DNA from 3 places in the Streptomyces noursei ATCC 11455 genome. Region 1 is predicted to be linked to each of the others. Evidence: riboswitches for the same ligand, from Rfam matches in the RefSeq annotation. Region 1 holds a riboswitch; each other region holds the start of a gene.
The links. A riboswitch is a leader RNA that binds a small molecule or an ion and turns the genes downstream of it on or off. The one in region 1 is predicted to bind cobalamin.

Region 1 (9,555 bases):
GGGGCCTCGGGGGCGCCGCCGTGCGCCTCGCCCTGCCAGCGGTCGGCGGCGGCGAAGCCCTGGTCGATCTGGTCCTTGGCGGCGGAGTAGACGGTGATCTGGGCCCGCCGGCAGCCGTCGGGGAGGTCCCGTTCGCCGTCCAGCGGGCGGGTGTTGAGCGGGGACATCTCGTAGTCGAACGCGGCCCGGCGCAGGGCGGGCTCGGCCTCGGGCGCGGTGAGCAGGCGCAGTTCCAGGGCGGGCGGGCAGGGTGCGGGCGGGGTCAGCACGCGGGCCGCGACCAGGCCCGCGGCGAGCAGCGCGCACACCGCGGCGAGGGCGATGAGGAGCTTGGCGCGCCGCCGCGAGTGCTCGTTGTACCAGCGGCGCAGCCGGACCTTCAGCGGGGTGGCCGGCCGGTTCTCGGGGGTGGCGAAGGAGAGGATGACGTCGTCGAGGGTGTTCTGTTTGGCGGCGCGCGGCTCCCACGGCTCGCCCATCGGGGTCCGTTCGTCGACGAGTTCGTCGCGCAGGGCGCCGGCGAGGTCGTCGAAGGTGACGAACGGCCGGTCGGCGCGGCCCTGTTCGAGGATCCGCACCACGGCGCGGGTGAAGGCGGTGCCGCCGGCCTGCTCGTCGCCGCTGAAGATCCGGCGGTTGGGCTGGTGGGCCATCAGCAGCGAGACGGGCTTGCGCAGGGCGTAGAAGGCACTGTCGGCGTTCCCGGAGTAGCAGCACTCCAGGACGATCACGACGCGGTCGGCGCGGGCGTTGTCCAGGCAGGAGAGCACGGTGTCCTGCCAGGAGACGGTGGTGTAGCTCTGGCGGGTGTCCGAGGCTCCCACCATCAGCTGGAGGTCGGCGCCGTCGTTGCCGACCCAGCCGTGGCCGGAGAAGTACACCAGCAGCAGGCCGCGCGCCTCGTCGGCGGCGGTGCGCAGGGCGGTGCTGAGGTCCTCGGGCCGGTGGGGCCGGCAGACCACCACCTCGTCGGCGGTGAACAGGTCGGTGCCGGGGCGGGTCAGGGCGTGGCGGAGCGCCTCGGCGTTGGCCTCGACGGCGGGCAGGCGGGTCAGCGTCTCGTAGTCGTGGACGCAGATCAGCAGGGCGCGGTTGACCTTGCCCCGGGCGTCGTACTCGGACATCCGGGTCAGTCCTCGCCGGTGCTGCCGTCCTCGTCCGCACGGCTTCCGGTGCGGGGGCGCGCGGACCCCGGGGCGGCCGGCTGCTGCGGGCCCTCGCCGATGTCGTGCACCTGCGGGCCGGCGCCGACCGCGACCGTGGGCTCCTCGCCCTCCTCGCGGGCCTCCCGGCGGCGGCGCAGCCACTCGCGTAAGGCGATGCCCAGTCCCTTGGTGATCTCGGCGGCCACCGCCCCGACGACGACCAGGACCAGGTCGTCGACGCCGACCGCCATCGCGCCGTCGGCGGCGTCGCGGCCGGGGCTCTCCTCGGGGCGGGGCCGGCGCTGCCAGTCGTGCTGGTGCCGCGTCAGCCAGGGCTCGCGCTCCAGCCATGCGGTGAGGTCGTCGATGTCCTGGCTCGGATTGTTGGTACCCGCGACCCTGATGCGGATCTCGTGGCGGTCGGCGCTCTCCGGCATCCCCCGGTCCCCCTCCCGGCGGGCCCCTTCGCCCGCCGTGCACCAGATAGTGGCGCGGGAGGCGTGCCAGGGGCAACCGTCCGTGAGCCGGCGGCCACCCTGTGGCTTTGACCACAGGTCCGGCGGTGGGGCTGCTTCGCAGGTCAAGGGTGAGTTGACGGGCCTTCGCGGGGCGTGGTGGACTGCCCGGGCCAATCGGCGACAGCAGAGGAAGTCCGGTGCGAATCCGGCGCGGTCCCGCCACTGTCACCGGGGAGCGCTCCTCCGATGAGGGCCACGGCCCGTACTCCGTACGGGCGGGAAGGCCGGGGGCGGCGCCGATCCGGGAGCCAGGAGACTCTGGTCGCCGTCACGTCGAGCCAGGGCGCGGACCCTGAGTGAGGACATACCGCCATGCCCGGCTGCCCGTCGAGAACTCCCCTGCCCGCTGCCGCCGGGTCCCTTCGAGGGCGGACGGCGGCCTGATCCGATGCGCGGCGAACACGCGGGATATGCGTGCGGCGCGGTCCTCGGCTACCTCGGTGATCTGATCGCGGCGGATCCGCGGCGCGGCCATCCGGTGGCCGCGTTCGGCCGGGCCGCGGGCGCCGTCGAACGCCGGCTGTGGCGCGACCACCGCGGCCACGGGACGGCCCACACCCTGGTCTGCGCGGGCGGCGCGGCCGTCGGCGCCGCGCTGCTGGAGCGCGCCCTGCGGGACCGTCCGGGCGCCCGGACCGCGCTGACCGCGGCGGCGACGTGGGCGGTGCTGGGCGGCACCTCGCTCGGCCGGGAGGCGCGGGCCGTGGGCGGCGCGCTGGCCGTCGGCGACCTGGACGTGGCGCGGGAACGGCTGCCGCATCTGTGCGGGCGCGATCCGCAGTCCCTGGACGGGCCGCAGATGGCCCGTGCGGTGGTGGAGTCGGTCGCCGAGAACACCTCGGACGCGGTGGTGGGGGCCCTGGTGTGGGGCGCCCTCGGCGGCGTGCCCGGTCTGGTGGCGTTCCGGGCGGTGAACACCCTGGACGCGATGGTGGGTCACAAGTCGCCGCGCTACCGGCGGTTCGGCTGGGCGGCGGCCCGTCTCGACGACGTCGCCGGCTGGCCCGGCGCCCGGCTGACCGCGGCGCTGGCGGTCCTGGCGGGCCCGGACCGGCGCGGTGCGCTGCGGGCCTGGCGGGCGGACGGCGGGGCCCATCCGAGCCCCAACGCGGGCCCGGTGGAGGCGTCGTTCGCGGGGGCGCTGGGCGTCCGCCTGGGCGGCACCCTGGCGTACGGCGGGCGGGTGGAGCACCGGCCGGTGCTCAACGGCGGCGCGCGGCCGCCCCAGGTGCCCGACATCGAGCGGGCGGTGCGCCTGTCCCGGCGGGTGGGCCTGCTGGCGCTGGGCGTCACGGTGGCGGGCCGGCTGGCGGCGGGCACGGTACGGCGCAGGAGCCTGCGCGGGAACGGGAGGAGAACCCGGTGAACGGGCGGAGGAGGGCGGCCGGCGGGGCCGTGGGCGGCGGGCTGCTGGTGGCCGGGACGACGTCCGACGCCGGCAAGAGCGTGGTGACCGCCGGCATCTGTCGTTGGCTGGTCCGGCAGGGCGTCTCGGTGGCGCCCTTCAAGGCGCAGAACATGTCGCTGAACTCGTTCGTGACCCGGGAGGGCGCGGAGATCGGCCGGGCGCAGGCGATGCAGGCGGCCGCGGCCCGGGTCGAGCCGACCGCGCTGATGAACCCGGTGCTGCTCAAGCCGGGCGGCGACCGCAGCAGCCAGGTGGTGCTGCTGGGGAAGCCGGTGGGCGAGCTGAGCGCGCGCGGCTACCACGCGGGGCGGCAGGAGCAGTTGCTGGGCACCGTGACGGACTGCCTGGCGGAGCTGCGGCGCACCCACGACGCGGTGATCTGCGAGGGCGCCGGCAGCCCCGCCGAGATCAACCTGCGGCGGACCGACATCGTCAACATGGGCATCGCCCGGGCGGCACGGATCCCGGTGGTGGTGGTCGGCGACATCGACCGGGGCGGGGTCTTCGCCTCGTTCTTCGGCACCACCGCGCTGCTGTCGGAGGAGGACCAGGCGCTGGTCGCCGGCTACCTCGTCAACAAGTTCCGCGGCGATGTGACGCTGCTGGAGCCGGGGCTGGAGATGCTGCGCGGGCTCACCGGCCGGCGCACCTACGGCGTCCTGCCGTTCGCGCACGGGCTCGGCATCGACGAGGAGGACGGACTGAGGGTGTCGCTGCGCGGCGCGGTCCGCGAGTCGGTGGTGGCGCCGCCGGCCGGCGAGGACATCCTCCGGGTCGCGGTGTGCGCGGTGCCGCTGATGTCCAACTTCACCGACGTGGACGCGCTGGCGGCCGAACCGGGCGTGGTGGTGCGGTTCGTGGACCGGCCGGAGGAGCTGGCCGACGCGGACCTGGTGGTGCTGCCGGGGACCCGCGGCACGGTCCGCGCGCTGGCCTGGCTGCGGGAGCGCGGGCTGGCGGACGCGGTGGTCCGGCGGGCCGCGGAGGGCCGCCCGGTGCTGGGCATCTGCGGCGGGTTCCAGATGCTCGGCGAGCGCATCGAGGACGAGGTCGAGTCGCGGGCGGGCACCGTGGACGGGCTGGGACTGCTGCCGGTCCGGGTCCGGTTCGCGGTGGAGAAGACGCTCGCCCGACCGTCCGGCGAAGCGCTGGGCGAGCCGGTGGAGGGGTACGAGATCCACCACGGCGTCGCCGAAGTGGCCGGCGGCGAGGGGTTCTTCTCCGACGGCCGGGGAAACAGCCTGGACGGCTGCCGGGCGGGGGCCGTGTGGGGCACGCACTGGCACGGCTCCCTGGAGAGCGACGGCTTCCGGCGGGCGTTCCTGCGGGAGGTTGCCCGGGCGGCCGGCCGCCGGTTCGTGCCGGCGCCGGACACCCGCTTCGGCGCGCTGCGCGAGGAGCAGCTGGACCGGCTGGGCGATCTGATCGAGGAGCATGCGGACACCAAGGCGCTGCTGCGGCTGATCGAGGAGGGGGTGCCGGAGGGGCTGCCGTTCGTTCCTCCGGGGGCGCCGTGAGCACGATCCAGGGGACACGACAGGAGCCGGCCGGCGACGTGGAGGACGACAGGGCATGACAACGACGCAGAACCCGACCCGGCAGTACCCGTTCACGGCGGTCGTCGGCATGGACGACATGCGCCTGGGACTCCTGCTGAACGCGATCTCGCCGGCGATCGGCGGGGTGCTCGTCCGGGGTGAGAAGGGCACCGCGAAGTCGACGATGGTGCGCGGGCTGGCGGAGCTGATGCCGGCCGTGGACGTGGTCGCCGGCTGCCGCTTCTCGTGTGCGCCGGGCGCGGCGGACCCCGCCTGCCCGGACGGTCCGCACGGCGCGGCCGACGCCGAGCAGCGACCGACGCGGATGGTCGAGCTGCCGGTGGGCGCGTCCGAGGACCGGCTGGTCGGCGCGCTGGACATCGAACGGGCCCTGTCCGAGGGCGTGAAGGCGTTCGAGCCGGGCCTGCTGGCCGACGCGCACCGCGGCGTCCTCTACGTGGACGAGGTCAACCTGCTCCACGACCACCTGGTGGACCTCTTGCTGGACGCCGCCGCCATGGGCGCCTCCTATGTGGAGCGGGAGGGCGTCTCCGTGCGGCACGCCGCCCGGTTCCTGCTCGTCGGGACGATGAACCCCGAGGAGGGCGAGCTGCGACCGCAGTTGCTGGACCGGTTCGGGCTGACCGTGGAGGTCGCGGCGTCCCGGGACCCGGAGCAGCGGGTGGCGGTGGTCCGCCGCCGGCTGGCCTACGACGACGACCCGGCGGGCTTCGCGGCGCGCTGGGCGGACGAGGAGCGCCAGCTGCGGGAACGGATCGCGCTGGCGCGGGAGTTGCTGCCGCGGGTGCGGCTCGGCGACGCGGCGCTGCGGCAGATCGCGGCGACCTGCGCGGCGTTCGAGGTGGACGGGATGCGGGCGGACATCGTGATGGCCCGCACGGCGACCGCGCTGGCGGCCTGGGACGGGCGGACCGAGGTGCGGCCGGAGGACGTCCGGCAGGCGGCGCTGCTGGCGCTGCCGCACCGGCGGCGGCGCAATCCCTTCGACGCTCCGGGGCTCGACGAGGACAAGCTCGACCAGGTGCTGGAGGAGTCCGGCGGGATGGACGGCGACGACGATCCGGAGCCGGAGGGCCCGGACAGCGGCCCCGACGGCCCGGACGGCGGACCGGACGGCGGTCCCGGTGGCGGTCCCGGCGGGCTGCCGCCGCAGGACGGCGGGCCCCGGGAGCAGCCGGCGGACGCGCCGGGCCCGCAGATGCCGCGGCAGCCGGAGCCGGAGCGTCCGGCGCGGGCGGAGGAGCCGGAGCGGGAGCCGGCGGGCGAGCCGGCGGCCTCCGGGCCGGGCCGGGAGCAGGCCGCGGTGGGCGCCACCGAGCCGTTCCGGACCCGGCGGCTGGACGTGCCGGGGCTGGGCGAGGGCGCGGACGGCCGACGGTCCCGGGCGCGCACCGCGCACGGCCGGACGACCGGGGCGCGCCGGCCCCAAGGGGCCCTGGGCAAGCTGCACCTGGCGGCGACCGTGCAGGCCGCGGCGCCGCACCAGTGGACCCGCGGGCGGCGCGGCCCGGGGCTGGTGGTGCGCCGGGACGACCTGCGGGAGGCGGTGCGCGAGGGGCGCGAGGGCAACCTCGTGCTGTTCGTGGTGGACGCGTCCGGGTCGATGGCGGCGCGGAAGCGGATGGGCGCCGTCAAGGGGGCGGTGCTGTCGCTGCTGCTCGACGCGTACCAGCGGCGGGACAAGATCGGGATGATCACCTTCCGGGGTTCCGGTGCCGAGTTGGCGCTGCCGCCGACGTCGTCGGTCGAGGCGGGTGCGGCGCGGCTGGCGCAGCTGCCGACCGGCGGCCGGACGCCGCTGTCGGAGGGGCTGCTGCGGGCCCATGAGGTGCTGCGGGTGGAGCGGATGCGGGATCCGTCGCGCCGCCCGCTGCTGGTGGTGGTCACCGACGGCCGGGCGACCGGCGGCCCGGACCCGCTGGGGCGGGCGCACCGGGCGGCGGGGCTGCTGGCCGGCGGGGGCGTCGCGTCGGTGGTGGTGGACTGCGAGGCGGGGCCGGTGCGGCTGGGGCTGGCCGGGGAGCTGGCCCGGGAGCTCGGCGGCACCGCCGTCACCCTCGACGAGCTGCGCGCGGACAGCGTCTCCGCGCTCGTACGGACCGTGCAGGGCAGGCCCGTCCGCGGCGGCAGCAGTGCCGGCCGGGACCGGGATCACGATCACGTCAACAGGGAGAAGGCCGCGTAATGCCGCAGGGACAGCCGTCCGTCGTACCGGACGACGGGCTCACCACCCGCCAGCGCCGCAACCGCCCGCTGGTCCTGGTCCACACGGGCCGGGGCAAGGGCAAGTCCACCGCCGCCTTCGGGCTGGCGCTCCGGGCCTGGAACCAGGGCTGGCCGGTCGGGGTGTTCCAGTTCGTGAAGTCGGCGAAGTGGAAGGTCGGCGAGGAGCGGGCGCTGAAGGTGCTGGGCGCCACCGGGGAGGGCGGCACCGTCGACTGGCACAAGATGGGCGAGGGCTGGTCCTGGGTGCAGCGCGACTCCCAGTTCAGCAACGAGGAGGCGGCCCGGGAGGGTTGGGAGCAGGTCAAGCGGGACCTGGCGGCCGAGACCTACCGGCTGCTGGTGCTGGACGAGTTCGCCTACCCGATGAAGTGGGGCTGGGTGGACGTCGACGAGGTGGTGTCGGTGCTGCGCGAGCGGCCCGGTGCGCAGCACGTCGTCATCACCGGGCGGGACGCGCCCGAGGCACTGCTGGACTTCGCGGACCTGGTGACGGACATGACGAAGGTCAAGCACCCGATGGACGCGGGCCAGAAGGGCCAGCGGGGCATCGAATGGTGAGTTCGTCATGAGCGGCGGTGCCGTGCCCCGGCTGGTGATCGCCGCGCCGTCCTCGGGTGCCGGGAAGACGACGGTGGCCACCGGCCTGATGGCGGCGTTCGCCGAGGCGGGCCTTGCGGTGTCGCCGCACAAGGTGGGGCCGGACTACATCGATCCGGGGTACCACTCGCTGGCCACCGGCCGGCCCGGCCGCAACCTGGACGCCTACCTGTGCGGCCTGCAACAGATCGCGCCGCTGTTCCTGCACGGGGCGGCGGGCGCCGACCTGGCGCTGGTCGAGGGCGTGATGGGGCTGTTCGACGGGGCGTCAGGGATGGGCGAGCTGTCCTCGACCGCGCAGGTGGCGAAGGTGCTGCGGGCGCCGGTGGTGCTGGTGGTGGACGCCTCCTCGCAGTCCCGGTCGGTGGCGGCGCTGGTGCACGGCTTCGCGTCGTGGGACCCGGAGGTGCGGCTGGCCGGGGTGATCCTCAACAAGGTCGGTTCGGACCGGCACGAGGAGCTGCTGCGGGACGCCATGGGCTCCTCCGGGGTGCCGGTGCTCGGGGCGCTGCGCCGTACCGAGCAGGCCCGTACGCCGTCCCGGCACCTGGGGCTGGTGCCGGTCGCCGAGCGGCGTGCCGAGGCCCTGGACTCGGTGCGGGCGCTGGCCGCGCGGGTGCGCGAGGGCTGCGACCTGGAGGCGCTGCTGGCGCTGGCGCGCTCGGTGCCGGAGCTGCCGGACCGGCCGTGGGACCCGGCCCGGGCGGTGTCGGCGCCCGCCGTGGGCGCCGACCGGCCGGTGGTCGCGGTGGCCGGCGGCCCCGCGTTCACCTTCTCGTACGCCGAGCACGCCGAGCTGCTGACCGCGGCGGGCGCCGAGGTGGTGCCGTTCGACCCGCTGCGGGACGAGCAACTGCCGCCCGGCACCCGGGGGTTGGTGATCGGCGGCGGCTTTCCGGAGATGTACGCGCCGGAGCTGTCGGCGAACGCGCCGCTGCGGGCCGCGGTGGCCGACCTGGCCGCGTCCGGGGCGCCGGTCGCCGCGGAGTGCGCCGGGTTGCTCTATCTCTCCCGCTCGCTCGACGGGAAGCCGATGTGCGGGGTGCTGCCCGCCGACGGCCGGATGACCGAGCGGCTGACCCTCGGCTACCGGGAGGCGGTGGCGCTGACCGACAACGCGCTGGCGGCGGCCGGGACCCGGGTGCGGGGCCACGAGTTCCACCGGACGGTGCTGGAGCCGGGCGCGGGGGCGTCCCCGGCGTGGGGCGTGACGCACCCCCGGCGCGGCGTGGAGGGCTTCGTCTCCGGCGGGGTGCACGCCTCGTATCTGCATGTGCACTGGGCGGCGGAACCGGCCCTGGCCGGGCGGCTGGTGGCGTCCGCGGCCCGGGTCGCGGCGCCGGCCGCGGACGGCGCCCGGTGAGCGCCGAGGTCGCCGGGGTGACCGGCGCCCCGGTGGCGCTCGGGCGGGGAGCCGTCGCGGCATGAGCGGCGCGGCCGCGGTCCCGCGGCGGCCGGGCGGCGTGCTGGTCGCGGGGGTGGGGGCCCGGCGCGGGGTGCCGGCGGCGGAGGTGCTGGAGCTGATCGGGGCGGCGCTGGCGGCGGCGGGCCGGGCGCCGGGCGGGCTGGCCGGGCTGGCCGGGCTGGCCGGGCTGGCCACCGTCGACGCCAAGGCGGCCGAGCCGGGGCTGGTGGCCGCGGCACGGGAACTCGGGGTTCCGCTGTGGTCGTTCCCGGCGGCGGAGCTGGCGGCGGTGCCGGTCCCGGCGCCGTCCGCCGCGGTCCGGGCGGTGGCCGGTACGCCGAGCGTCGCCGAGGCGGCCGCGCTGCTGGCCGCGGGGCCCGGGGCCCGGCTGGTCGTCGGCAAGCGGGTGTCGGCGCCGGTGGGCCGGCCGGCCGCGGCGACCTGCGCCCTGGCGGCCCCCGCCGCCCCGAACTCCCGGGACATTCCCGCCATTACCTCCGGTACGGCGGGCGCGGCCGACATGCCCACGGCGGGTCCCGCTATCGTCATCGTCCCCTCCCCCGACGCACCGGCTCCACCGGAGCGGCCGACGCCGCGCTCCCCATCCGGCGTGGACCGGTGGGCGGCGGAGGGCGGCGGCCACCGCCCCGACAGCGAAGCCCCTGGCACCAAGGAGACGTTGTGACCACCCGTCCCG
Region 2 (9,555 bases), 1.3 Mb from region 1:
GGGGCCCGGGTCCGGGAAGCCCTCGGGCCGGTGCCGGTGAACCTCTCCCACCCCGACGTGCGGATCTCCATCGAGATCGACCACAAGGAAAGCTATGTCTCCTGGGTCCGCCATCAGGGGCCGGGCGGACTGCCCGTCGGCTCCAGCGGACGCGCGCTGGTGCTGCTGTCCGGTGGGTACGACTCACCGGTGGCGGCCTATCGGGCCATGCGCCGTGGACTGCGCTGCGATTTCGTCCACTTCACCGGCGCTCCCTACACGAACGCCGCCTCCATGTACAAGGCGTACGCCCTGGCCAGGGAACTCAACCGCTGTCAGCCCGCCGGACGGCTGCATGTCATCGCGCTCGGCCAGGCACAGAAGCAGTTGGCGATCGCGGGGGCCGGCAGGCTCCAAGTCGTCGCACAACGACGGCTCATGGTCCGCGTGGCCTCCGCGCTGGCGGGCCGGATCGCGGCGGAGGCCCTGGTGACCGGCGACAGCCTGGGGCAGGTGGCCAGTCAGACCCTGGCGAACCTGGCCGCCGTCGACGAGGCCGCCACCCTGCCGGTGCTGCGCCCGCTGATCGGCTGGGAGAAGCAGGAGATCATCGACGAAGCCCGGTCCATCGGCACCGAACAGATCTCCGTACTGCCCGACGAGGACTGCTGCAAGCTCCTCGCACCGCCCCGGGTCACCCTCCGGGCCGGCCTGGCCGACCTGCGGTCGGTGGAGAAGCGCCTCGACCTGGACGACCTGGTGGACGGGCTGCTGCGGGACGTCCAGATCATGCACCCGGGGGAGACCGACGAGGAGACGGCCACCGAAGCGGGCAGCCCGGACGAGGACCCCGCCCCGGCCCGGACCGGCCCGCCCGTGTGCGGTGCGCCGGCAGGGGCCGCGCAGGCGCCGTAGTGATCGCGCCCGGTCGTACGGACGTGAACGCCCCCTCGTCGGAGGGGGCGTTGCTTCCTTACTTGGCCGCGCGCTTCTTGCGTGCCGGCTTCGACGTGGGAGCCTCGGAGGCGCGGGCGACGGCCACGAAGGGCTTGACCGCTTCCTGGAGCTTGGCCACGTTCTCGGCGCCGAGGTCGGCCTCGTACCACTTGAGATCGAGAACCTGACGGATCGCGATCTTCTTGGTGCCGTCCTCGTTCGACTCCTCGGTCTCGTATTCCTCGTCGACCATCTCGGGGACGGCGAACCGGATCGGCGTGACGCCGTCCGTCACCTCGGGATTGAGGTCGTCCTGGAGAATCGACTGCCAGTAAGTCGCCTTCTTGACAATCTGGTTGCCGACCGGAACAGGAGTGATTACCTCCTGAACACCCGGCTCATCCTTCTGCGACTCATCAACCTGGATGGTTTCCTTGACGGCCATTTTTGCGCCCCTTTCCTGTGCGGTGCACCCCAAACTTTAGTGGAAATAGGTGAGTTGAAGCCAATCGGCGACGGGGGCTAGATCATGCCGGTCTCCGCTCGCGAACGGATGGGCAAGTCAGCTGGTCATCGCCGACATCCCAGGCATTCTCCGGAAACTTCCACTCCCCGCGAGTCGCCGCCCGCGCCCGTCGGTGAACTGCTCTGCAAAACCACCCATCTCCTCTGTGACCAGCCCCTTTCCGTGCCGAATTGGCACGCTGTGGGGCGTGCCTTTCGCCCCTGCTGCCGCTTCCTTGGAATTCCTGGATTCCTGCCCCGCGTCCACGGCGGTGCCGTCCCCATCGATATCGAAGTACTTCGGGACCGGAGGACGCGGGGAGGGGAAAGGGGCGCCGGCGAGGGCGGGCGCGCGGCGACGCGTGCGGACCGGTGCTCCGGGGGTCGCGCCGCGCCCCGCCGCGGCCGAACCCTGCGCCACCTGTGTCTCATCTCATAGTCCGGCATCTGAACATGGGTGACCGTCAGGGGGACGGCGTTCTACGCTGGCCGGGCAACAGGTTCGCCCCGTCCGCCAGACGGGAGCGTCGCAAGAGGGAACCCGGTGGGAATCCGGGACTGCCCCGCAGCGGTGAGTGGGAACGACCGCCGTCATACGCACTGGATCCGGGCCGCGGATCCGGGAAGCGACGGCCAGTAGGTGCCCGCCGGAAGACTCCGGCAGGCGCGCCCGCGAGTCCGAAGACCTGCCCGTTGCCCGTGTGCGCCCCTGCGTACACGGACATCCCGGTGACCTCGAGGGCGGGTCGGCGTACATACCAGGCGGACACGTGCGTCGCGAGCGCACCGTGGATCCGCCCGGTTCGTCATCCCTTCGCGCTCCTCGTTCCCTCGCCGGGACGTTTCAGGAGACCATTTCGCGAAGGAGAGTTCCGTGACAGCGAAGCCCGCAGCCGCGGCAGCACGGGCCACCGTGTACGGCTACCCCCGCCAGGGCCGGCACCGGGAACTGAAGAAGGCCGTCGAGGGCTATTGGAAGGGCAAGGTCACCGCCGACGCCCTGACGGAGACCGCCCGCACCCTGCGCCGTGCCCACTGGCGGCGACTGGCCGACGCCGGCATCCACGAGGTGCCCACCGGTGACTTCTCGTACTACGACCATGTGCTGGACACCAGCGTCATGGTCGGTGCCGTCCCGGACCGCCACCGCGCCGCCGTCGCGGCCGACGCCCTCGACGGCTACTTCGCGATGGCGCGCGGCACGCAGGACGTCGCGCCGCTGGAGATGACCAAGTGGTTCGACACCAACTACCACTATCTCGTGCCGGAGTTGGGCCCCGACACCGTCTTCGCCGCCGACTCCGCAAAGCAGGTGGCCGAGTTCGAGGAGGCCCTCGCGCTCGGGCTGACGGCCCGGCCGGTGCTGGTCGGCCCGGTCACCTACCTCCTGCTGTCGAAGCCCGCCCCAGGCGTGGCCGCCGACTTCGAGCCGCTGACCCTCCTCGACCGGCTGCTGCCGGTCTACGCGCAGGTCCTCGCCGACCTGCGGGCGGCGGGCGCGGAGTGGGTGCAGCTCGACGAGCCCGCCCTGGTGCAGGACCGCACCCCGGCCGACCTGAACGCCGCCGCACGGGCCTACCGCGAACTGGGCACCCGTACCGACCGCCCGAAACTGCTGGTCGCGTCGTACTTCGACCGGCTCGGCGATGCCCTGCCCGTACTGGCCAAGGCTCCGGTGGACGGACTGGCGCTCGACTTCACCGACGCGGCCGCGGCCAACCTCGACGCGCTGGCGGCCGTCGGCGGACTGCCGGGCAAGCGCCTGGTGGCGGGCGTGGTCAACGGCCGCAACATCTGGATCAACGATCTGGAGAAGTCGCTGGCCACCCTCGGCACCCTGCTCGGCCTCGCCGACCGGGTCGATGTGGCGGCGTCCTGCTCCCTGCTGCACGTGCCGCTGGACGCCGCCCTGGAGCGGGACATCGACCCGCAGATCGCCCGTTGGCTGGCCTTCGCCAGGCAGAAGACCACGGAGCTGGTGACCCTGGCCCGCGGCCTGTCGCAGGGCACCGACACCATCGCCGCCGAACTCGCCGCGAACCGCGCCGACCTGGCCTCCCGAGCCAATTCGGTCCTCACCCACGACCCGGCCGTGCGGGCCCGCGTCGCGGCCGTCACCGAGGCCGACGTCCGGCGCTCCCAGGCATATGGCCAGCGGACCGTCGCCCAGCGCACCCACCTCGGCCTGCCGCTGCTGCCGACCACCACCATCGGATCCTTCCCCCAGACCGACGAACTGCGCGCCGCCCGCGCGGACCTGCGGGCCGGCCGGATCGACACCGCCGGTTACGAGGAGCGGATCAGGGCCGAGATCCAGGAGGTCGTCTCCTTCCAGGAGAAGGCCGGGCTGGACGTCCTGGTGCACGGCGAGCCCGAACGCAACGACATGGTCCAGTACTTCGCCGAGCAGCTCACCGGCTATCTCGCCACCCGGCACGGCTGGGTGCAGTCCTACGGCACCCGCTACGTCCGCCCGCCGGTGCTGGCCGGTGACATCTCCCGTCCCGAGCCCATGACGGTCCGTTGGACGACCTATGCCCAGTCACTGACCGAACGCCCCGTCAAGGGCATGCTCACCGGTCCCGTCACCATGCTCGCCTGGTCCTTCGTCCGCGACGACCAGCCACTGGCGCGGACCGCGCGCCAGGTCGCCCTGGCACTGCGCGACGAGGTCGCCGACCTGGAGGCGGCCGGCACATCGGTGATCCAGGTGGACGAGCCGGCGCTCCGCGAGACGCTGCCGCTGCGCGCCGCCGACCGCCCCGCGTACCTGGCGTGGGCCACCGATGCCTTCCGCCTGTCCACCAGCGGGGTGCGCCCGGACACCCAGATCCACACCCACATGTGCTACGCCGAGTTCGGCGACATCGTGCAGGCCATCGACGACCTCGACGCGGACGTGATCAGCCTGGAGGCCACCCGGTCCCATATGCAGGTCGCCCGGGAGCTGGCCGCCCACGGCTACCCGCGCGAGGCCGGACCCGGCGTGTACGACATCCACTCCCCGCGCGTGCCGAGCCCGGCGGAGGCGGCGGACCTGCTGCGCACCGGCCTGCGGGCCATCCCCGCCGAACGCCTGTGGGTCAACCCCGACTGCGGGCTCAAGACCCGTGACTGGCCCGAGGTGCGGGCCTCCCTGGAGAGCCTGGTGGCCGCGGCCCGCACGGTCCGTGCGGAGCTGCCGACCTCCTGACACCGGGACCGCTTGGTCGGGGAGGGGAGTCGTGCGCCCCTCCCCGACCCCCTCCCCACCCTCGGCACCTGGTCACCGCCCGGGCCAGCGCAGGGTCATGTCGGGCAGGTTCTCCATGTTGCGGTCGCCGTCGCTGGTGTCGAGCACATGGAAGCCATGGCGTGCGTAGAACGCGCGGGCCTGGGTGTTCTGCTGGAAGACGTGCAGTGACAGCCCGTCCGGACTGTGCCGTCTGACCTCGTCGAGCAGCAGGGTGCCGATGCCTCGGCGGCGCAACTCGGGCCGCAGATAGAGGTGTTCGAGCATGTCGCCTTCGAGGGCGGCGTAGCCGAGGATCTCCGTCCCCCGCACCGCCACCCACACCCGGCACGTCGTGAGGACGACCTGCTCGAACCATCGGGTCACCTGCTCGTGACCCCGTTTCTGCGCCGGCAGGTACGGCATCGCCGCCGCGCGGGAGGCCATGTGGATGTGGGCGATCGCCGCCGCGTCCGCCGTCGCCGCGAGGCGGATCTCCGTTTCCTCGTCATCACTCACGGCGGGAACCTACCGGGTCCGCCACGGCGCGATCGAGCGAAATACCGCCCAGGCCCCGCCGGTCACCTCCTGCCCGCGCACTCCGCCGTCAGGCGCGCGACGGTTTGACTCTCACATCCGTGTGAGGCTTTAACGTCCCGATCACCAGCGCGCGCAGCAGCGCCCGCAACGTGAGAGGGAGCCATCCGCCATGACGCAGCACCGCCACCACCGCCCGCTCGACGGCAAGATCGCCCTGGTCACCGGAGGCAGCCGGGGCATCGGGCGGGCCATCGCCGAACGCCTCGGCCGCGACGGGGCCGTGGTCGCCGTGGCCTACGCCCGCGACGCGGCTGCGGCGGACGACGTGGTAGCGCGCATCCGCGAGGACGGTGGCCGGGCGGTCGCGCTGCACGCCCCGTTGGGCCACCACGGCGACGCCGCCGACCTCTGGTCGGCCTTCGACGAACGGATCACGGAACACGCTCCCGGGACCCAGGCGCGGCCCGCGGTCGACATCATCGTCAACAACGCGGGCATCGGGATGCTGGCGGCCCTCCCCGCGCTGACCGAGGAGGACTTCGACAAGGTCTTCGCGGTCAACGTCCGTGCCCCGTTCTTCGTCGTACGGGAAGGGCTGAAGCGGCTGCGCGACGGCGGCCGGATCATCAACGTCTCCAGCGGCGCTGGCCGGCTGGCCATGCCCGAGGCCATCGCCTACGGCGCCACCAAGGGCGCCCTGGACAACTTCACCCTCAACCTGGCCAAGGAACTGGGTCCCCGAGGCATCACCGCCAACGCGGTCGCGCCCGGGATCATCGACACCGACGTCAACGCCGAGTGGCTGCGCGGCAATCCGGCCGCGGAGGCGGACGCCGCATCGCGGGCCGCGTTGGGCCGGGTCGGCCAGCCGGACGACGTGGCCGACATCGTCGCGTTCCTCGCCTCGCACGACGCGCGCTGGGTCACCGGGAAGGTGATCGACGCCACCGGCGGCGCCAGGCTGTGACGACGGACGAGGCCGGGTCCGCGCCGGACACCGCGGACCCGGCCATGACCCATCGGACGGACCCTAGGGCCGCAACACCCCCCACCACACGGCCCACGGCACGAAGCCGATGGTGGCGAGGGCGGCCGGCGCGAGTCGGAGCAGGGCCGCCCTGCCCCGGGTGCGGTGCCTGCGCAGGACGGCGGCGACCGTGACACCCGCCGACACGAGCACGGCGATGGCGAGCGTCCGCACGGCCAGCCAGGCCAGCGGGCGCCCCCACAGGACGGGTGCCGCGGCCCCGTCGCCCGCCACGTACACCGCGAGCGGGCACAGCGTCGCGCCCACGACGGTGAGCAGGCCCAGTCCGGACAGCCAGCGCCCGGGGCGTACGGCCGGGCCCCGGCGCAGGACGGCGCTCAGGGGGTAGGCGGCGAAGCCGACGCACAGCAGGGCGGGGAGGAGCCATGCCCACCAGGTGCGGCCCGGGACGGGAGTGCTGGACATGGCCTGGGGCGGTGCGGGGGCGGTGCGGGACTCGGGCGGGTGGCCGGCCGCGACGGCCCGGATCCAGGAGGTCATGGTCCGGGCGTAGCCGGGCGGCAGCTCTCCCAGTGGCTTGCCGTGGAACAGGGGGCCGCCGATGCGGTCGAAGCCGTCCGTCGTCCGGTGTCCGTTGTGCGCGGCGCCGGGCACGAAGCCGATGACGACGTGCCTGTTGCCTGCCCGGTCGAGGGACTCCCGGAAGATCCGTGCGCTTTCCCCGGGCGGTATCTGGTTGTCGTAGACGCCCCACAGCGCCAGTACCGGGGTGTGGTGCAGACGGTTCAGCACCGGCCGGGGGTCGTGGTCGGCCGCGGGAAACAGGCCGGTGGAGTCCATGAGTTGGGCCGCCGGGCCGGCGACCACGCCGCGGAAGGAACCGCCGACGCCCCGGTGTTGCAGATGCATGCCGAGATTCCATGTCTCGGTGCGCAGCGGCGAGTAGCCGGACCCACCGAGCGTGATCAGGAAGGCGACGTCGGAGGAGCGGGCGGCGGCCAGCGGCGCCACCCAGCCGCCCTCGCTGAATCCCCAGAGCCCGACCAGGTGCGGATCGACGTCCCTGCGTTCGCGCAGCAGGCGTACTCCGGCCAGCGCGTCGTCCGCCAGCAGGTCGAAGTCGCGGTGGGTGGTGGAGTATCCGACCGTCCGCTTGTCGAAGACGAGCGTGGTGATGCCGGCGCGGGCGAAGACCTCGGCCTCCTGCCGGTACTCGTCCCGCGGGCCCGGACCCGAGCCGCCGATGAGCACGATGCCCGGGCTGGTGGTGGAGCGGGTGCCTGGACGGGTGCCTGGCGGGTCCGGGCGGGTCAGTACGGTGCCGTGGAGGACGAGGCCGCCACCGCCTCGGAAGGAGACGTCCTGGCGGACCGGGTCGCCGTCCTTGGTGTCCGCGTGGGCCCGCGGTGCGGCGAGCAGCACGGCGAGCGCCACCCAGGCCAGGGCCAGGCAGGTGCGTATGAGCGACTTGACGGTGAGCTGCACGGCGGTGCGGCTCCTTCCCTGAAGACGCGTTGCGAAGTGTTCAGTTGATCTCGGGAAAGCCGAGCAGGCGGACGAGCACGGCGCGCGCGTCGGGTGCGGCCTCGCCCTCGGGCGGGGAGTAGCGGTGGACGAGGGCGATGTACTCCTCGAAGAACGCGCGGAGTTGGTCGCGGTCGAGCCGCAGCGTGGCCCGGGAGAACAGCGCCGCGTCGGCCCACGGCCCGAGCGCGTCGCGTGTCTGTGCGAACTGCTGTGCCTGTTCGATGAGTTCGGCGAGGTTGAGCCGATGCATCTCCGTGAGGGCCTCGCGCATCTCGGGTGTCTGCCGGCTGTACGGCGGATACCGCCGGTCGCCCGGCACCGCGCGCCACCACCGCTCCCGCCCCTTGGCCAGCTCGGGAACCTCCTCGACGAAGCCGTGCCTGGCCATCTGCCTGAGGTGGTAGCTGACCAGGCCGGTGCTCTCGCCGAGTTGCCTAGCGAGCCCGGCCGAGTTGCCCGGCCCCTTGCGCAGGCACTGCTCGATCTTCTGGCGGATCGGATGCGCCAGGACGCGGAGCGCCTCGACGTCGGTGATCTCCTGCGCGGGCGGTTGCTCTGCCATGGGAGCAGGCTAGGAGTTGCAAAGCGGCTTTGCAAGGGAGTTTTGCAACTCGGGTGGCAGGGTGTCATCCGGCTGCTGGTGCGGGGCGCTGCGGCCCCGGCGGCCGCCCTGTGCGGGTGGAGCGGGCCCTGGCCGACGAGTTCACCGACGAGGAGAGGGAGACGCTGGTCGGCCTGCTCGGCCGGTGCACCGCCCTGCTCGATTCCATGCGGCCCGCCTGAGGCGCGCTCAGGCCACGCCGAAGTCGTCGCCCTCCTGGTCCGGCGTCATGGGCGGGCAGTCGTGGAACGCGGAGGAGACGGCCTTGTTCAGCACCGGGTCAGCGAGCGGAGGCTCGTCGTAGCCCTCGGTGGTGACGAAGACGAACCCGGTCCGGATCCCGTCCACCTCGGTCTCCACGGTGCACTGCCAGGGCAGGTCCTGCTCGCGTCGCCAGTCGCACCCCACGGCGTCCAGCGCGGCGGTGAACCGCGAGTACGTCACCTCCGACGGATGGCTGACCATCGCGTGCGTCCGGGCGTCGGGGACTTCGATCTCCTCGTGCCACACCGTGACGATGACCTGGACCACCAGCCGGCACCGACAGACGACCAACTGCAGGTTGCCGTAGCCGAACCAGCGCGGCCAGTGGGACGTGTCGTACACGGGGTCGCCGACGAACGGCTGCCCCAGCGCCGCCACCAACTCGGGCAGCGCGGCACCGCAACCGATCGGCCCGATCCTGGCCGTCCGAGCGAACTCCGCCAGTATTCGGGTCGAAGCAGTCATAGTGCGGATTATGGCAGGTGGCGGGCCACCTCCTGGGCGACGGACGCCGGTAGGCCCATGAGGCGCAGCGCGTCGGGCAACGACGTCCGCGGAGCCGCCGCGGACGCGCTCGCCGCCTCGGCCGCCTGCCGATAGCGGGCCCGGGCCCCGGCGCGGTCGCCGCCGGCCTCGGCGACCCGGGCCAGGCCGGCCAGCGTCCGGATGCGGTTGGCCAGGCCCTTCACCCAGTGCGGGTCCTGGTCCTCCAGGGCCTGTTCGTACAGGCGCCGCGCCGCGGTGCGGTCACCGTCCAGCAGTGCCAGGTCGGCCAGGCCGCGGTGGGCGGCGGCGAGGGCGGTGGCGCTGCCGGCGCGGTGCGCGCGGTCGGCGGCCTGCGCGTAGTCGGCGCGGGCCGCCACCGGGTCGGTGGTCACCCGGTGGTCCCCCCGGTTGACCAGGAAGTCGGCATGGTCCTCCCAGGCGCCCAACTGCTCGGCGAGGGCGAGCGCTTCGTCGGTCAGCGCGATCGCGGCGGCCTGGTCGCCGCGCACGCCGACCAGG
Region 3 (9,555 bases), 570 kb from region 1:
CGGGCGGCCATGTCACTCCAACGCTGCGCCGGCGCTGCGGGCCGTTTGCGGCCAGGGCGGCATCAGCCCTGCTCGTCCGGACCGGTGGGCAGCCGAACCCCGGGGCGCAGCCGGGCAGGCGACTCGGGCCGGCGCCGGCCGGCGCCTTGTCCGGTTGTCCGGGAACGCCCGGGCGTGTGCGGTGCGGGTGTCTTGCGCGGCGGTCCGGTCCCGTTGTGGAGTGCGGCGGGCCCTGTTAGTGGACGTCGTCGGCCGGTCTCAACGTCGGTTGAAGGATGGCGGGTTGGTGAATCTCGGTGCTGGTGACGGTCGTCGGGGCAGGGGCAGGGGCAGGGGCAGGGGCAGGGGCAGGGGCAGGGGTGGGGAGGGGGCGCGGGGGTGGGGTTCAGGATTGTGTGAGGTACATGAGCTGGTGGATCAGGTCGGGGTAGGTCCAGGCGGCGCCGGTTGCTGCGAGGGGGAGGAGGCTGGTCGGCGTCAGGCCGGGGAGGGCGTTGACTTCGATGCAGTGGGGTTCGCCGTGGGCGTCGCAGCGGAAGTCGGTGCGCGAGTAGGCGTGCGCGCCGAAGCCGAGGGCCTGGTGGGCGCGGAGGGCCATCTCCTGTAGGCGGTGGGCGAAGTCGGCCGGTACCCGGGCCGGGCAGATCTCGCTGGCGCCGCCCGGTTGGTACTTGGCCGCGTAGTCGAACAACGGAGTCGTCAGCTCGATCTCGACCACGGGGAGCGGTCGGCTTCCGACGACGGCCACGGTGAACTCCCGCCCCGGGAGGAACGGTTCCACCAGGAGCTCCTCGTCGGCGGGTACGTCGGCGGCGACTTGCGCCAGGTGGGGGAGCGACTCGACCCGGTGGACGGAGACGCTGGAGCCGTCCGCGACCGGCTTGGTCACCACCGGGCCGTGGGCCAGCAGGCGCCGCACGTCCGGTGGCACCTCGTCGGTCCCGGGGCGCCACAGCGCTCCCTCGGTCACCGGCAGGCCCGCGGCGGCCAGCACCGCCCGGGCCCGGTGTTTGTGCCAGGCCGCCGCGCACGCGGCGCTGTCGGCACCGGTGAACCGCAGGCCCGCCATCTCCAGCAGCGCCTGGACGTGGCCGTCCTCGCCCCAGCCGCCATGCAGCGCGAGGAAGACCAGCTCCGCGTCCCGCAGCAGCTCCAGGACCGGGCCGCCGGTCAGCGCCGCGTGCATCCGCCGCCGCAATCGTGGCCGGTCCGCGCGCGGCGGCGGAGTCGTGCCGACCGCGCACTCCTTGACGTCGTCGCCGGGGCGCAGCGGTCCGGCCACGACCGGCACGGCGGCGGCCGGGTCGATCAGTGTCACCTCGTGTCCGCGCTCCAGCAGGGCTCGGGCCACCGACCGGCCCGAGGCGTGGGAGACGTCGCGTTCCGCGCTCTCTCCGCCGCACAGGACCACCACGCGCTTGCCCGGGTCGTTCATGCCGCCGGGTCCAGGATCATCAGGTTTTCGGGGGTGGGGAAGGGGACGAAGCCGGCCCGGGCGTAGATCTCGTGGGCGTCCGACGTGGTGAGCAGTACGCGCTTGAGCCGGTAGGGGGCGAGGTGGTCGCGCACGGCGCCGGCCAGCCATGTGCCGAGACCCCTGCCGCGGTGCTCGGGTGCGACGTAGACGTCGCACAGCCAGGCGAAGGTCGCCCGGTCGGTGACGACCCGGGCGTAGGCGACCTGGGAGCCGTCGGGGGTGTGGACGGCGAAGTTGACGGAGGCGCGGGCGGCCTGTTCGACGGTCTCCCGGCTGCGGCCGAGCGCCCAGAACGCGTCCGTGGAGAGCCAGTGGTGGACCAGGTCGACGTCGAGCCGGTCCGGGTCCGTGGACAGTTCGTATCCATCTTCCCTGGTTGTGGTCATGGTGGGATCGTAGTGATGTTGCTTTTGTTTTCCAAGTAGGTGCTTGGAAAACAAAAGTGATGGCTTTGGGGTGGGGTGAGTGTCGGGAGGCTGTCGTTTGGTGGTGAATGGGGGGCTTTGGTGGTCCAGGGGAGGGGTGTATCGTGACTGGTGACTTGAAGTTTCAAGTAAATTGCGTGCGCACCGGCAGACACACGGCGGGGGACGAGTTGAGGTAAGGAATGGAGGATCGATGTCCGTACGGCGGCTCAATCACGCGGTGCTGTACATCCGTGAGGTGGCGCGGTCGGTGGCGTTCTACACCGAGGTGCTGGGATTCACGGTCGACGTGGAGATTCCGGGGCGGGCGGCCTTTCTGAGCGCGCCCGATTCGCACAACGACCACGATCTGGGGCTGTTCGCGGTGGGGCCGGACGCGCCCGGGCCGGAGGGCGGCCGGATCGGGCTGTACCACCTGGCCTGGGAGGTCGGGACGCTGGGCGATCTCTCGGTGATCGCGGAACGGCTGCGGGAGCGGGGCGCGCTGGTGGGGACCAGCGACCACCTGGTCTCCAAGTCGCTCTACGCGCGGGACCCGGACGGCAACGAGTTCGAGGTGATGTGGCGGGTGCCGCGGGAGGACTGGCCGGGGGCGGAGGTGGCGGACCGGCTGCGGCCGCTCGACCTGGCGGCGGCGCTGGAGCGCTGGGGCCCGGACCTGCTGACCGGAGCGGCGGCCGGCTCGGCCACCTGAGGCGTCGCGCGGACGAGCGCTGTCGGTGTGCGTGCTGCCCGTGGAGTGCGGCCTTTCCCTCCGTCCCTTGTTAAGGGGGAGGGGGAGGCCGCATCCCACGGGCGGTGGTGCTCAGGGGGTGTCGGGGGACGGGGTGTCGGTGTCCCCGGTGCGGGGTGCCGGGACGGTGTCGTCGGCGGGCCGGGCGTTCGCCGTGCGGGCGGTCCAGCGCTTCTCGACGCCGCCCAGGCGCCAGTACGCCAGCGCCGCGGCCCACACCACGACGAACAGGCCGACGATGATGAAGCCCACGTTGTCCAGGTCGAGGGAGGAGATCCCGGCCGTCAGCGGGTCGTCCAGCCCGAACTTGTCGTGCAGGACGGTCACCAGCTCGATGGTGCCGATGAGGAACGCGACCGCGATCGACAGGCCCGTGATGGTGAGGTTGTAGTAGACCTTGCGCACCGGGTTGGAGAACGCCCACTGGTAGGCGAAGTTCATGAACGTGCCGTCCAGGGTGTCGAACAGGCTCATCCCGGCGGCGAACAGCAGCGGCAGGCACAGGATCGCGTACCAGGGCAGGCCCGCCGCGGCACCGCTGCCCGCCATCACCATCAGCGTCACCTCGGTCGCGGTGTCGAAGCCGAGGCCGAAGAGGAAACCGAGCGGGAACATCTGGCCGGGCCGGCTGATGGACTTGGTGAGACGGCCCAGGATCCGGTTCATGAAGCCCCGGGAATCCAGGTGCCGCTCCAGCTCCTGCTCGTCGTACGCGCCCGCCCGCATCGCCCGGAAGACCTTCAGGATGCCGACCAGGGCGATGAGGTTGAGGGCGGCGATGAGGTAGAGGAAGGTGCCGGAGACGGTCGTGCCGACGAGGCCGAGCACCTGGTGTGTACGGGAGTTGTCGTTCATCAGCGTGCCGGCGAGCTGGGCGCCGCCCGCCACCAGCGCGGCCATCACGACGACCACGCTGGAGTGGCCGAGGGCGAACCAGAAGCCCACCGAGACCGGCCGTTTGCCGTCGGCCATCAGCTTGCGGGTGGTGTTGTCGATCGCCGCGATGTGGTCGGCGTCGAAGGCGTGCCGCATGCCCAGGGTGTACGCGGTGATGCCGAGGCCGGCACCGAACACCTGGCTGCCGACCGTGTAGTGGCCCGGCACGACCAGCAGGAACAGCACGCCGAAGGCGACGATGTGCAGCACGGCGATCACGGTCATCAGCCCGGCCGTGCGGACGGTGTCCCGACGCTGCCAGCGGAAGGAACCGGTGGATCCGGATATGCCGCCGAGGGACGCGTCGCGGGGGGAGGGGGAATTTCCCGGGGTATTCGTGGACAGGGCCATTCGGCCATCACGCTCCAGCACCTCGTGGATCAGTTCGTGAGATGCCGTGGCCGGTCTCCTGGCTTACGGGTGCACGCGTCCGCCCCGCCTTCCCGGCCGCAGGCTGCGGTCAGTGGCGCCGTACGCGCACCGGGCGCGTACGGAGAGGGGTGGAAACTCCCCGATCACAGTGGCGAGGGCCGCGCCGGCCTGGGACACAAGGTCCTGCACCGGTCTTCCCGATCACCACGGCCCGGTCACTCTAGCGGGCGCCGAGGGCAGCGGGCCGGCCCGGTGGCGCCCCGGGCCCTCGCCCGGGGCGGGACGGGCCGTCTCAGAGGGCCAGGGACGACAGGAAGGCGTGCAATTCCTGGTCGAAGAGCGGGGTGTTCTCCAGGTTCACCATATGGCCCGCGGCGGGGACGCGGATGCGGCGGGCGCCGGGGACCTGTAGCGCTATGGCGTGGGCGTTGGCGGATATGTCGGTGGAGTCGAGGTCGCCGTCGAGGACGGTGGTCGGCACCTTGATCTCGGCCAGGCGGTCCGCGGCGCCGACCTCCAGGGGCATGCCGGCGCCCACACCGTCGGCGTGCACCTCGACATTGGCGCTCGCGGAGGCACGCATCCGCTCCCGGAAGCCGGGGTGCACGGCGGACGGCGCGCGGTACGGCCCGTCCACCCACATCCGGAGGAAGTGCTCCACATAGCGCTCCGCGCCGTCCGGTGCACCGATCGCGGCGACCTGCCCCCGGATGTGCTCCAGGACGAAGGGGTCGGTGAAGGGGCGACCGCTGACCCCGGGGGCGGCGAGGAAGAGGGCCGAGACCCGGTCCGGGTGGGCGAGCGCGGTGTCCAGCGCGACCCGGGAGCCGTGCGAGAGGCCGACGAGGACGGCGCGCGGTATGTCGAGCGCGTCCAGCAGGGCCGCCAGGTCGTCGTGGTTGGCCCAGTCGCCCGTCACCGTGGAGGAGAGGCCGTGGCCGCGGGAGTCGTAACGGACCACCCGCAGGCCGGAGTTGACCAGCCAGGAGAACTGCTCGTCCCACATGTGCTGGTCGAGCATGCCGCCGTGCAGCAGCACCACCGCAGGTCCCGAGCCGGCCGTCTCGTAGAACAGCTCGCCGTCGTCGGCGATCGGCACGGTGCCGTTGTCGATCTCGGACCATGCCTGGAAGTCGTGGGTCATGCTGCGGGGCCTTCTGTCTGCGTCGGGCGGTCGGCTGGTCGGGCGGGCGCCGGCGGTCGGTGCCCGTGTGCGGGCGGTATCGCGGCCTGTGCGTCCTCCTGGTCGGCGGCGTCCGGCATTTCGGGATTGCCGCTTTCCTCCGGGGGAACGCGCGAGCCGTCCGCCAAGTGCCGGAATTCCTCGCCGAGCCGATCCAGGACCCGCAGCGCCGTGCGGACCTCCCCGGGCGACAGGTCGGCCAGCCCGCGGCGGAGTTCCGCCGCCTCGGCGTCCTGTATCCCGCGCATCACCTCGGTGCCCTCGTCGGTGAGCCGGATCAGCGACGAGCGGCGGTGCGCGGGATTGGGGGCCGTCACGACCAGGCCCAGATCCGCCGCGTGGTTCACCCAGCGCTGCACCGGCTGTCGGTCCAGGCCCAGGGAGCGCGCCAACTGCGGGACGGTGCGCGGCCCGTGGGTGCGCAGTGCGTCGAGCAGGGCGTGCTCGCCGGCGGTCATGCCGGTGCCTTCCAGTTCCCGCTCCACGGCGCGCACGATCGTCCGGTGCAGCGGCCACAGCCGCCGGATGACGTCGTGCAACAGCTCCTCGGTCGCCGCCGGCGGGTCGGCGGTCCGTCGGGTGTCGACGGCATCGGAATCCGCGCCGATGCCCTGGCCGGCGCCATGGCCGGCATCCCCCTCGATGACACTCATGCTGTCATGATGACATCCATGATGTCATTTTGGAAGGGGTGTTGATACCCGGCCGAGGAGAAGGGGTGCGGCGCGGAGCCGAGTTGGGGTCGCGTCGGGACCGGCGGCGGTGGGGTCCGGGCGGGTCAGTCGTCCGTCCGGGGCGGGGCCTCGTCCTCGGTGAAGGTCACGACGAGGTCGGCCCGGGGGCGGGTGGCCGCCACGAGGCGGGCGTTGGCCTCGTCGGAGGTGCGGACGAAATCCTCGGCGTCGATGCGCAGGCGGCCGAACCGCTCGTGGCGGGCGATCAGCCGCCGCACCCGCTCCTGGCCGTCCAGTTCCATGAACCAGACCTCGTCGAGCAGTTCGCGGATCCGCGCCCAGGGGTCGGAGTGCAGCAGGAGGTAGTTGCCCTCGGTGATGACGAGCGGGATGTGCGGGGCCACCGGGATGCTGCCGGCGACCGGCTCCTCGATGCGGCGGTCGAACGCGGGGGCGTAGACGGGTGTGCCGGGTTCGGGGGAGCGCAGGCGGGACAGCAGGGCCGCGTAACCGGCCGGGTCGAAGGTGTCCGGCGCCCCCTTGCGGTCCGTGCGGCCCAGGCGGCGCAACTCCGTCTCGGCGAGGTGGAAGCCGTCCATCGGGACGAGCGCCGCCTGGCCGGTCAGCTCCGCCGCCAGCCAGGCGGCGAGGGTGGACTTGCCGGCGCCCGGAGGCCCGGCGATGCCGAGCAGCCGGCGCCGGCCGGGCGTCGCGGAAGCGGCGAGCCGGCGGGCCCGGGCCGCGAGGTCGTCGAGGTTCATGATGGGTCCATCGTGCCTGATGGGGCGGGGTCGGCGCCGGGCAACCGGCCCGGCCCGCCGGACGTCGTCCGATTCCGCCCGGTGTGCGGCCAGTAGCATCGGCGGTGTGCCCCGTACCGCCGCCTCCGCCAGCTCTCCTGCCCCGCAGCGCCGGCCGCGCGCCGACGCCGAGCGCAATCGCGGCCGGGTGCTGGACGCCGCACGGGAGATGCTGCGGGCGCACGGCGACGAGGCACAGATGCCCGAGATCGCACGTGCCGCGGGCGTCGGGATCGGGACGGTCTACCGGCACTTCCCCAATCGGGCCGCGCTGATCGCCGCCGTGGGGGAGCAACGGCAGGCGGAGATCGTGGAGTTCGGGCGCAGCCGCTGCCTGGCGTGCCCGACCGCCGCCGAGGGGCTGGCCGCCTATCTCACGCACATCGGGGAGGTGCTCGACGCCGAGCGCGGGCTCTCCGCGGCGATCGAGGCGGCGTTCGGCTCCACCGAACCGGCCGGCGAGGGCCGGGAGCGCGCCGAGGGGGTCGCCGCCCAACTCCTCGCCCGCGGCAAGGAGGAGGGGTCGGTCCGGGCGGACGCCGAGGTGGAGGACGTGGTGATGGCGGTGTGCGGACTGGCCGCGGTGATCCGCAACGGCGCCGGTGACTGGCACCGCTATGTGCGCACCGTCTGCGCCGGGCTGCGGCCGTAGGGCCTGTTCGAGGAGACGACCGTGGGGCCCGTTCGAGAAGGCGAGAAGAACGAGAAAACGGGGCGACGAGAAAACGGGGCGACGGGGCGGCAGGGGAGGCCCGGCACGGGGCGCCCCGGGCGGTGTGCTTCCGATACTTTCCGTCGGCCGCCCGTGGGGTACGCCCGGCCGCCCCGTCCTCGTTCAGTCCGCCGTGCCCAGCCGCCACAGGGACGTGACCTCCGCGGCGCGGGCCACGTGGAGCGGGTCGGAGGTGTCCTGGGCGCGTGGGTGCCGGGGGGCGATGTCGAGCCGGTCGAGGACGGTGAGGCCGCCCCGGGCGAAGGCGTCGAGGAGTTCGGCGCGTGACCGCAGGCCGAGGTGTTCGGCCAGGTCGGAGAGGATGAGCCAGCCCTCGCCGCCCGGGGTCAGATGGTCGGCCAGACCGGTCAGGAAGCCGTGCAGCATCCGGTTGCCGGGGTCGTAGACCGCGTGCTCCACGGGAGAGGTCGGCTTGGCGGGCACCCACGGGGGGTTGCAGACGACGAGCGGGGCGCGGCCGGCCGGGAACAGGTCGGCCGCGACGATCTCCACCCGGTCGGCGACGCCCAGTCGCGCGGTGTTCTCGCGGGCGCAGGCCAGGGCGCGCGGGTCCTGGTCGGTGGCCACGATCTGCCGCACGCCGCGACGGGCCAGCACCGATGCCAGGACGCCGGTGCCGGTACCGATGTCGAACGCCAGGTCGCGGCCGGGCAGCGGGGCCTCGGCGACCAGGTCGACGTACTCGCCGCGGGCCGGGGAGAAGACGCCGTAGTGCGGATGGATCCGGTCGCCGCCCAGGGCCGGGATCTGTACGCCCTTGCGGCGCCATTCGTCGGCGCCGATCACGCCGAGCAGCTCCCGTAGGGAGATCAGGGTGGCGGTGTCCCCGGAGGCGCCGGCGGGCGGCTCCGCCCCCTCCGGCGGACCGTATGCCCGGGCGCATGCCTCGCGGACGTCGGGGGCGCGCGGCAACGGGACGGCCAGGTCCGCGTCCAGCGGGATCAGCAGCATGCCGAGGATCCGGGCGCGCTGGTTCTGGGCGGCGCGGTGCAGGTGGAACGCCTGGGTGACGTCGGCGGGCGGCGCCTTGCGCGGGCGGCGGTCCACCCTGCGGGCCAGCGCGGTCAACAGCTGGCGGGCGTTGTGGAAGTCGCCGCGCCACAGGAGCGCGGTGCCCTCGCAGGCGAGTCGGTACGCCTCGTCGGCCCGGGTGCGGTCGTCCGCGACGACGATCCGGCGGGGTGGCCGGGCGCCGTTCTCGGAATGCCAACGGGCGGTACGGACCTGCTCGTCCTCGGTCCATTCGACGACCGGGGGGTGGTTCACCGCAGTGTGCCTCGCGTCAGTGGTTCGGACCCGCGCCTCCGGGGCGGGAGGGGGGGAGGTGGGGACGTTCGACTCTACTCCGTGCCCGGGGCGGGACCTTTGTCCCTGTCTCCGCCACCGGCTCCGCGACAGGATGGAGGGAGTCGACCAAAAGCTGTCCAGTGCGGTTAATTCGCACTGGATCTGAACACGTGGCGATGCATCGGGGCAAAACGGTCGTATGCGCAAGCGTGTACGGACTCATGGGTGGAGGCGTGTATGGGCACCTTGCCGGTCATCGTCGGCGTGGACGGATCGCCGGACAGCGAGCGGGCGTTGCGCTGGGCGGCGGGCGCGGCCCGGGGGCGGTCGGCGCCGCTCCAGGTGGTGCACGTCTGGCCGTACGCCACCGCCGAGCGCGCCGCGGCCGGCGAGCAGGGCGGCGACCCGGTGCTGGCCGACCTCCGGGGCCGGCCCTTCCTCGCGGAGCTGCCGGAGGTGGCGTTCCGCGGGCTGAGCGGGCTGGCCGACACCGAGCTGCCGGCGCTCGGCGCCGAGGGCCAGCTGCTCGTCCTGGGGTCGCGCGGCCGGGGCGGGTTCGCCAGCCTGCTGCTCGGCTCCAACGGCCTGGCCTGCGCCGCCCGGTCCGCCTGCCCGGTCGTGGTGGTGCCGCGCCCGGACCGTGCCGGCGCCGAGCGGGGCCCGGACGGCGAGCTGGTGCCGCCGGCCGTCCGACAGGTGACGCTGGGCGTGGACGCGTCCTCCGACGAGCCCGCCGCGATCGGCTTCGCCTTCGCCGAGGCCGCCCGGCGCGGCGCCCGCCTCCAGGTCGTCTCCGGCTACGCCTGGCCGATGCTGCTGCCGCCGGCCTTCGAGTACGCGGCGGTCTACGAGTCCACGCAGCAGGAGTACGAGGACGCGCTCGGCCTCCAGTTGGTGGACGCGCTCGCGCCGTACCGCGTCCGGTATCCGGGGGT

Region 2: another riboswitch for cobalamin. It lies ahead of metE (5-methyltetrahydropteroyltriglutamate--homocysteine S-methyltransferase); the one in region 1 lies ahead of SNOUR_RS29680 (cobalamin biosynthesis protein).
Region 3: another riboswitch for cobalamin. It lies ahead of nicT (Nickel transporter NicT); the one in region 1 lies ahead of SNOUR_RS29680 (cobalamin biosynthesis protein).

What each region holds. Positions count from the first base shown of each region.
Region 1 is NZ_CP011533.1:6,996,583-7,006,137, reverse strand. Features, by position in the region: gene SNOUR_RS29690 (caspase family protein) at 1-1,124, opposite strand, end outside; gene SNOUR_RS29685 (hypothetical protein) at 1,130-1,582, opposite strand; cobalamin riboswitch at 1,791-1,921, shown strand; gene SNOUR_RS29680 (cobalamin biosynthesis protein) at 2,052-3,029, shown strand; gene SNOUR_RS29675 (cobyric acid synthase) at 3,059-4,588, shown strand; gene SNOUR_RS29670 (putative cobaltochelatase) at 4,644-6,815, shown strand; gene cobO (cob(I)yrinic acid a,c-diamide adenosyltransferase) at 6,815-7,414, shown strand; gene SNOUR_RS29660 (cobyrinic acid a,c-diamide synthase CobB) at 7,422-8,816, shown strand; gene SNOUR_RS49290 (cobalamin biosynthesis protein) at 8,878-9,543, shown strand; gene SNOUR_RS29650 (sirohydrochlorin chelatase) at 9,540-9,555, shown strand, end outside.
Region 2 is NZ_CP011533.1:8,325,744-8,335,298, forward strand. Features, by position in the region: gene thiI (tRNA uracil 4-sulfurtransferase ThiI) at 1-894, shown strand, start outside; gene SNOUR_RS35550 (Lsr2 family protein) at 953-1,360, opposite strand; cobalamin riboswitch at 1,901-2,127, shown strand; gene metE (5-methyltetrahydropteroyltriglutamate--homocysteine S-methyltransferase) at 2,294-4,612, shown strand; gene SNOUR_RS35560 (GNAT family N-acetyltransferase) at 4,685-5,149, opposite strand; gene SNOUR_RS35565 (SDR family oxidoreductase) at 5,340-6,137, shown strand; gene SNOUR_RS35570 (alpha/beta hydrolase family protein) at 6,201-7,643, opposite strand; gene SNOUR_RS35575 (winged helix-turn-helix domain-containing protein) at 7,684-8,247, opposite strand; gene SNOUR_RS35580 (hypothetical protein) at 8,476-9,015, opposite strand; gene SNOUR_RS35585 (ATP-binding protein) at 9,024-9,555, opposite strand, start outside.
Region 3 is NZ_CP011533.1:6,429,885-6,439,439, forward strand. Features, by position in the region: gene SNOUR_RS27285 (D-alanine--D-alanine ligase family protein) at 386-1,435, opposite strand; gene SNOUR_RS27290 (GNAT family N-acetyltransferase) at 1,432-1,863, opposite strand; gene SNOUR_RS27295 (VOC family protein) at 2,096-2,596, shown strand; gene nicT (Nickel transporter NicT) at 2,708-3,922, opposite strand; cobalamin riboswitch at 3,954-4,167, opposite strand; gene SNOUR_RS27305 (alpha/beta fold hydrolase) at 4,236-5,087, opposite strand; gene SNOUR_RS27310 (MarR family winged helix-turn-helix transcriptional regulator) at 5,084-5,779, opposite strand; gene SNOUR_RS27315 (nucleoside/nucleotide kinase family protein) at 5,905-6,561, opposite strand; gene SNOUR_RS27320 (TetR/AcrR family transcriptional regulator) at 6,668-7,252, shown strand; gene SNOUR_RS27325 (methyltransferase) at 7,436-8,599, opposite strand; gene SNOUR_RS27330 (universal stress protein) at 8,858-9,555, shown strand, end outside.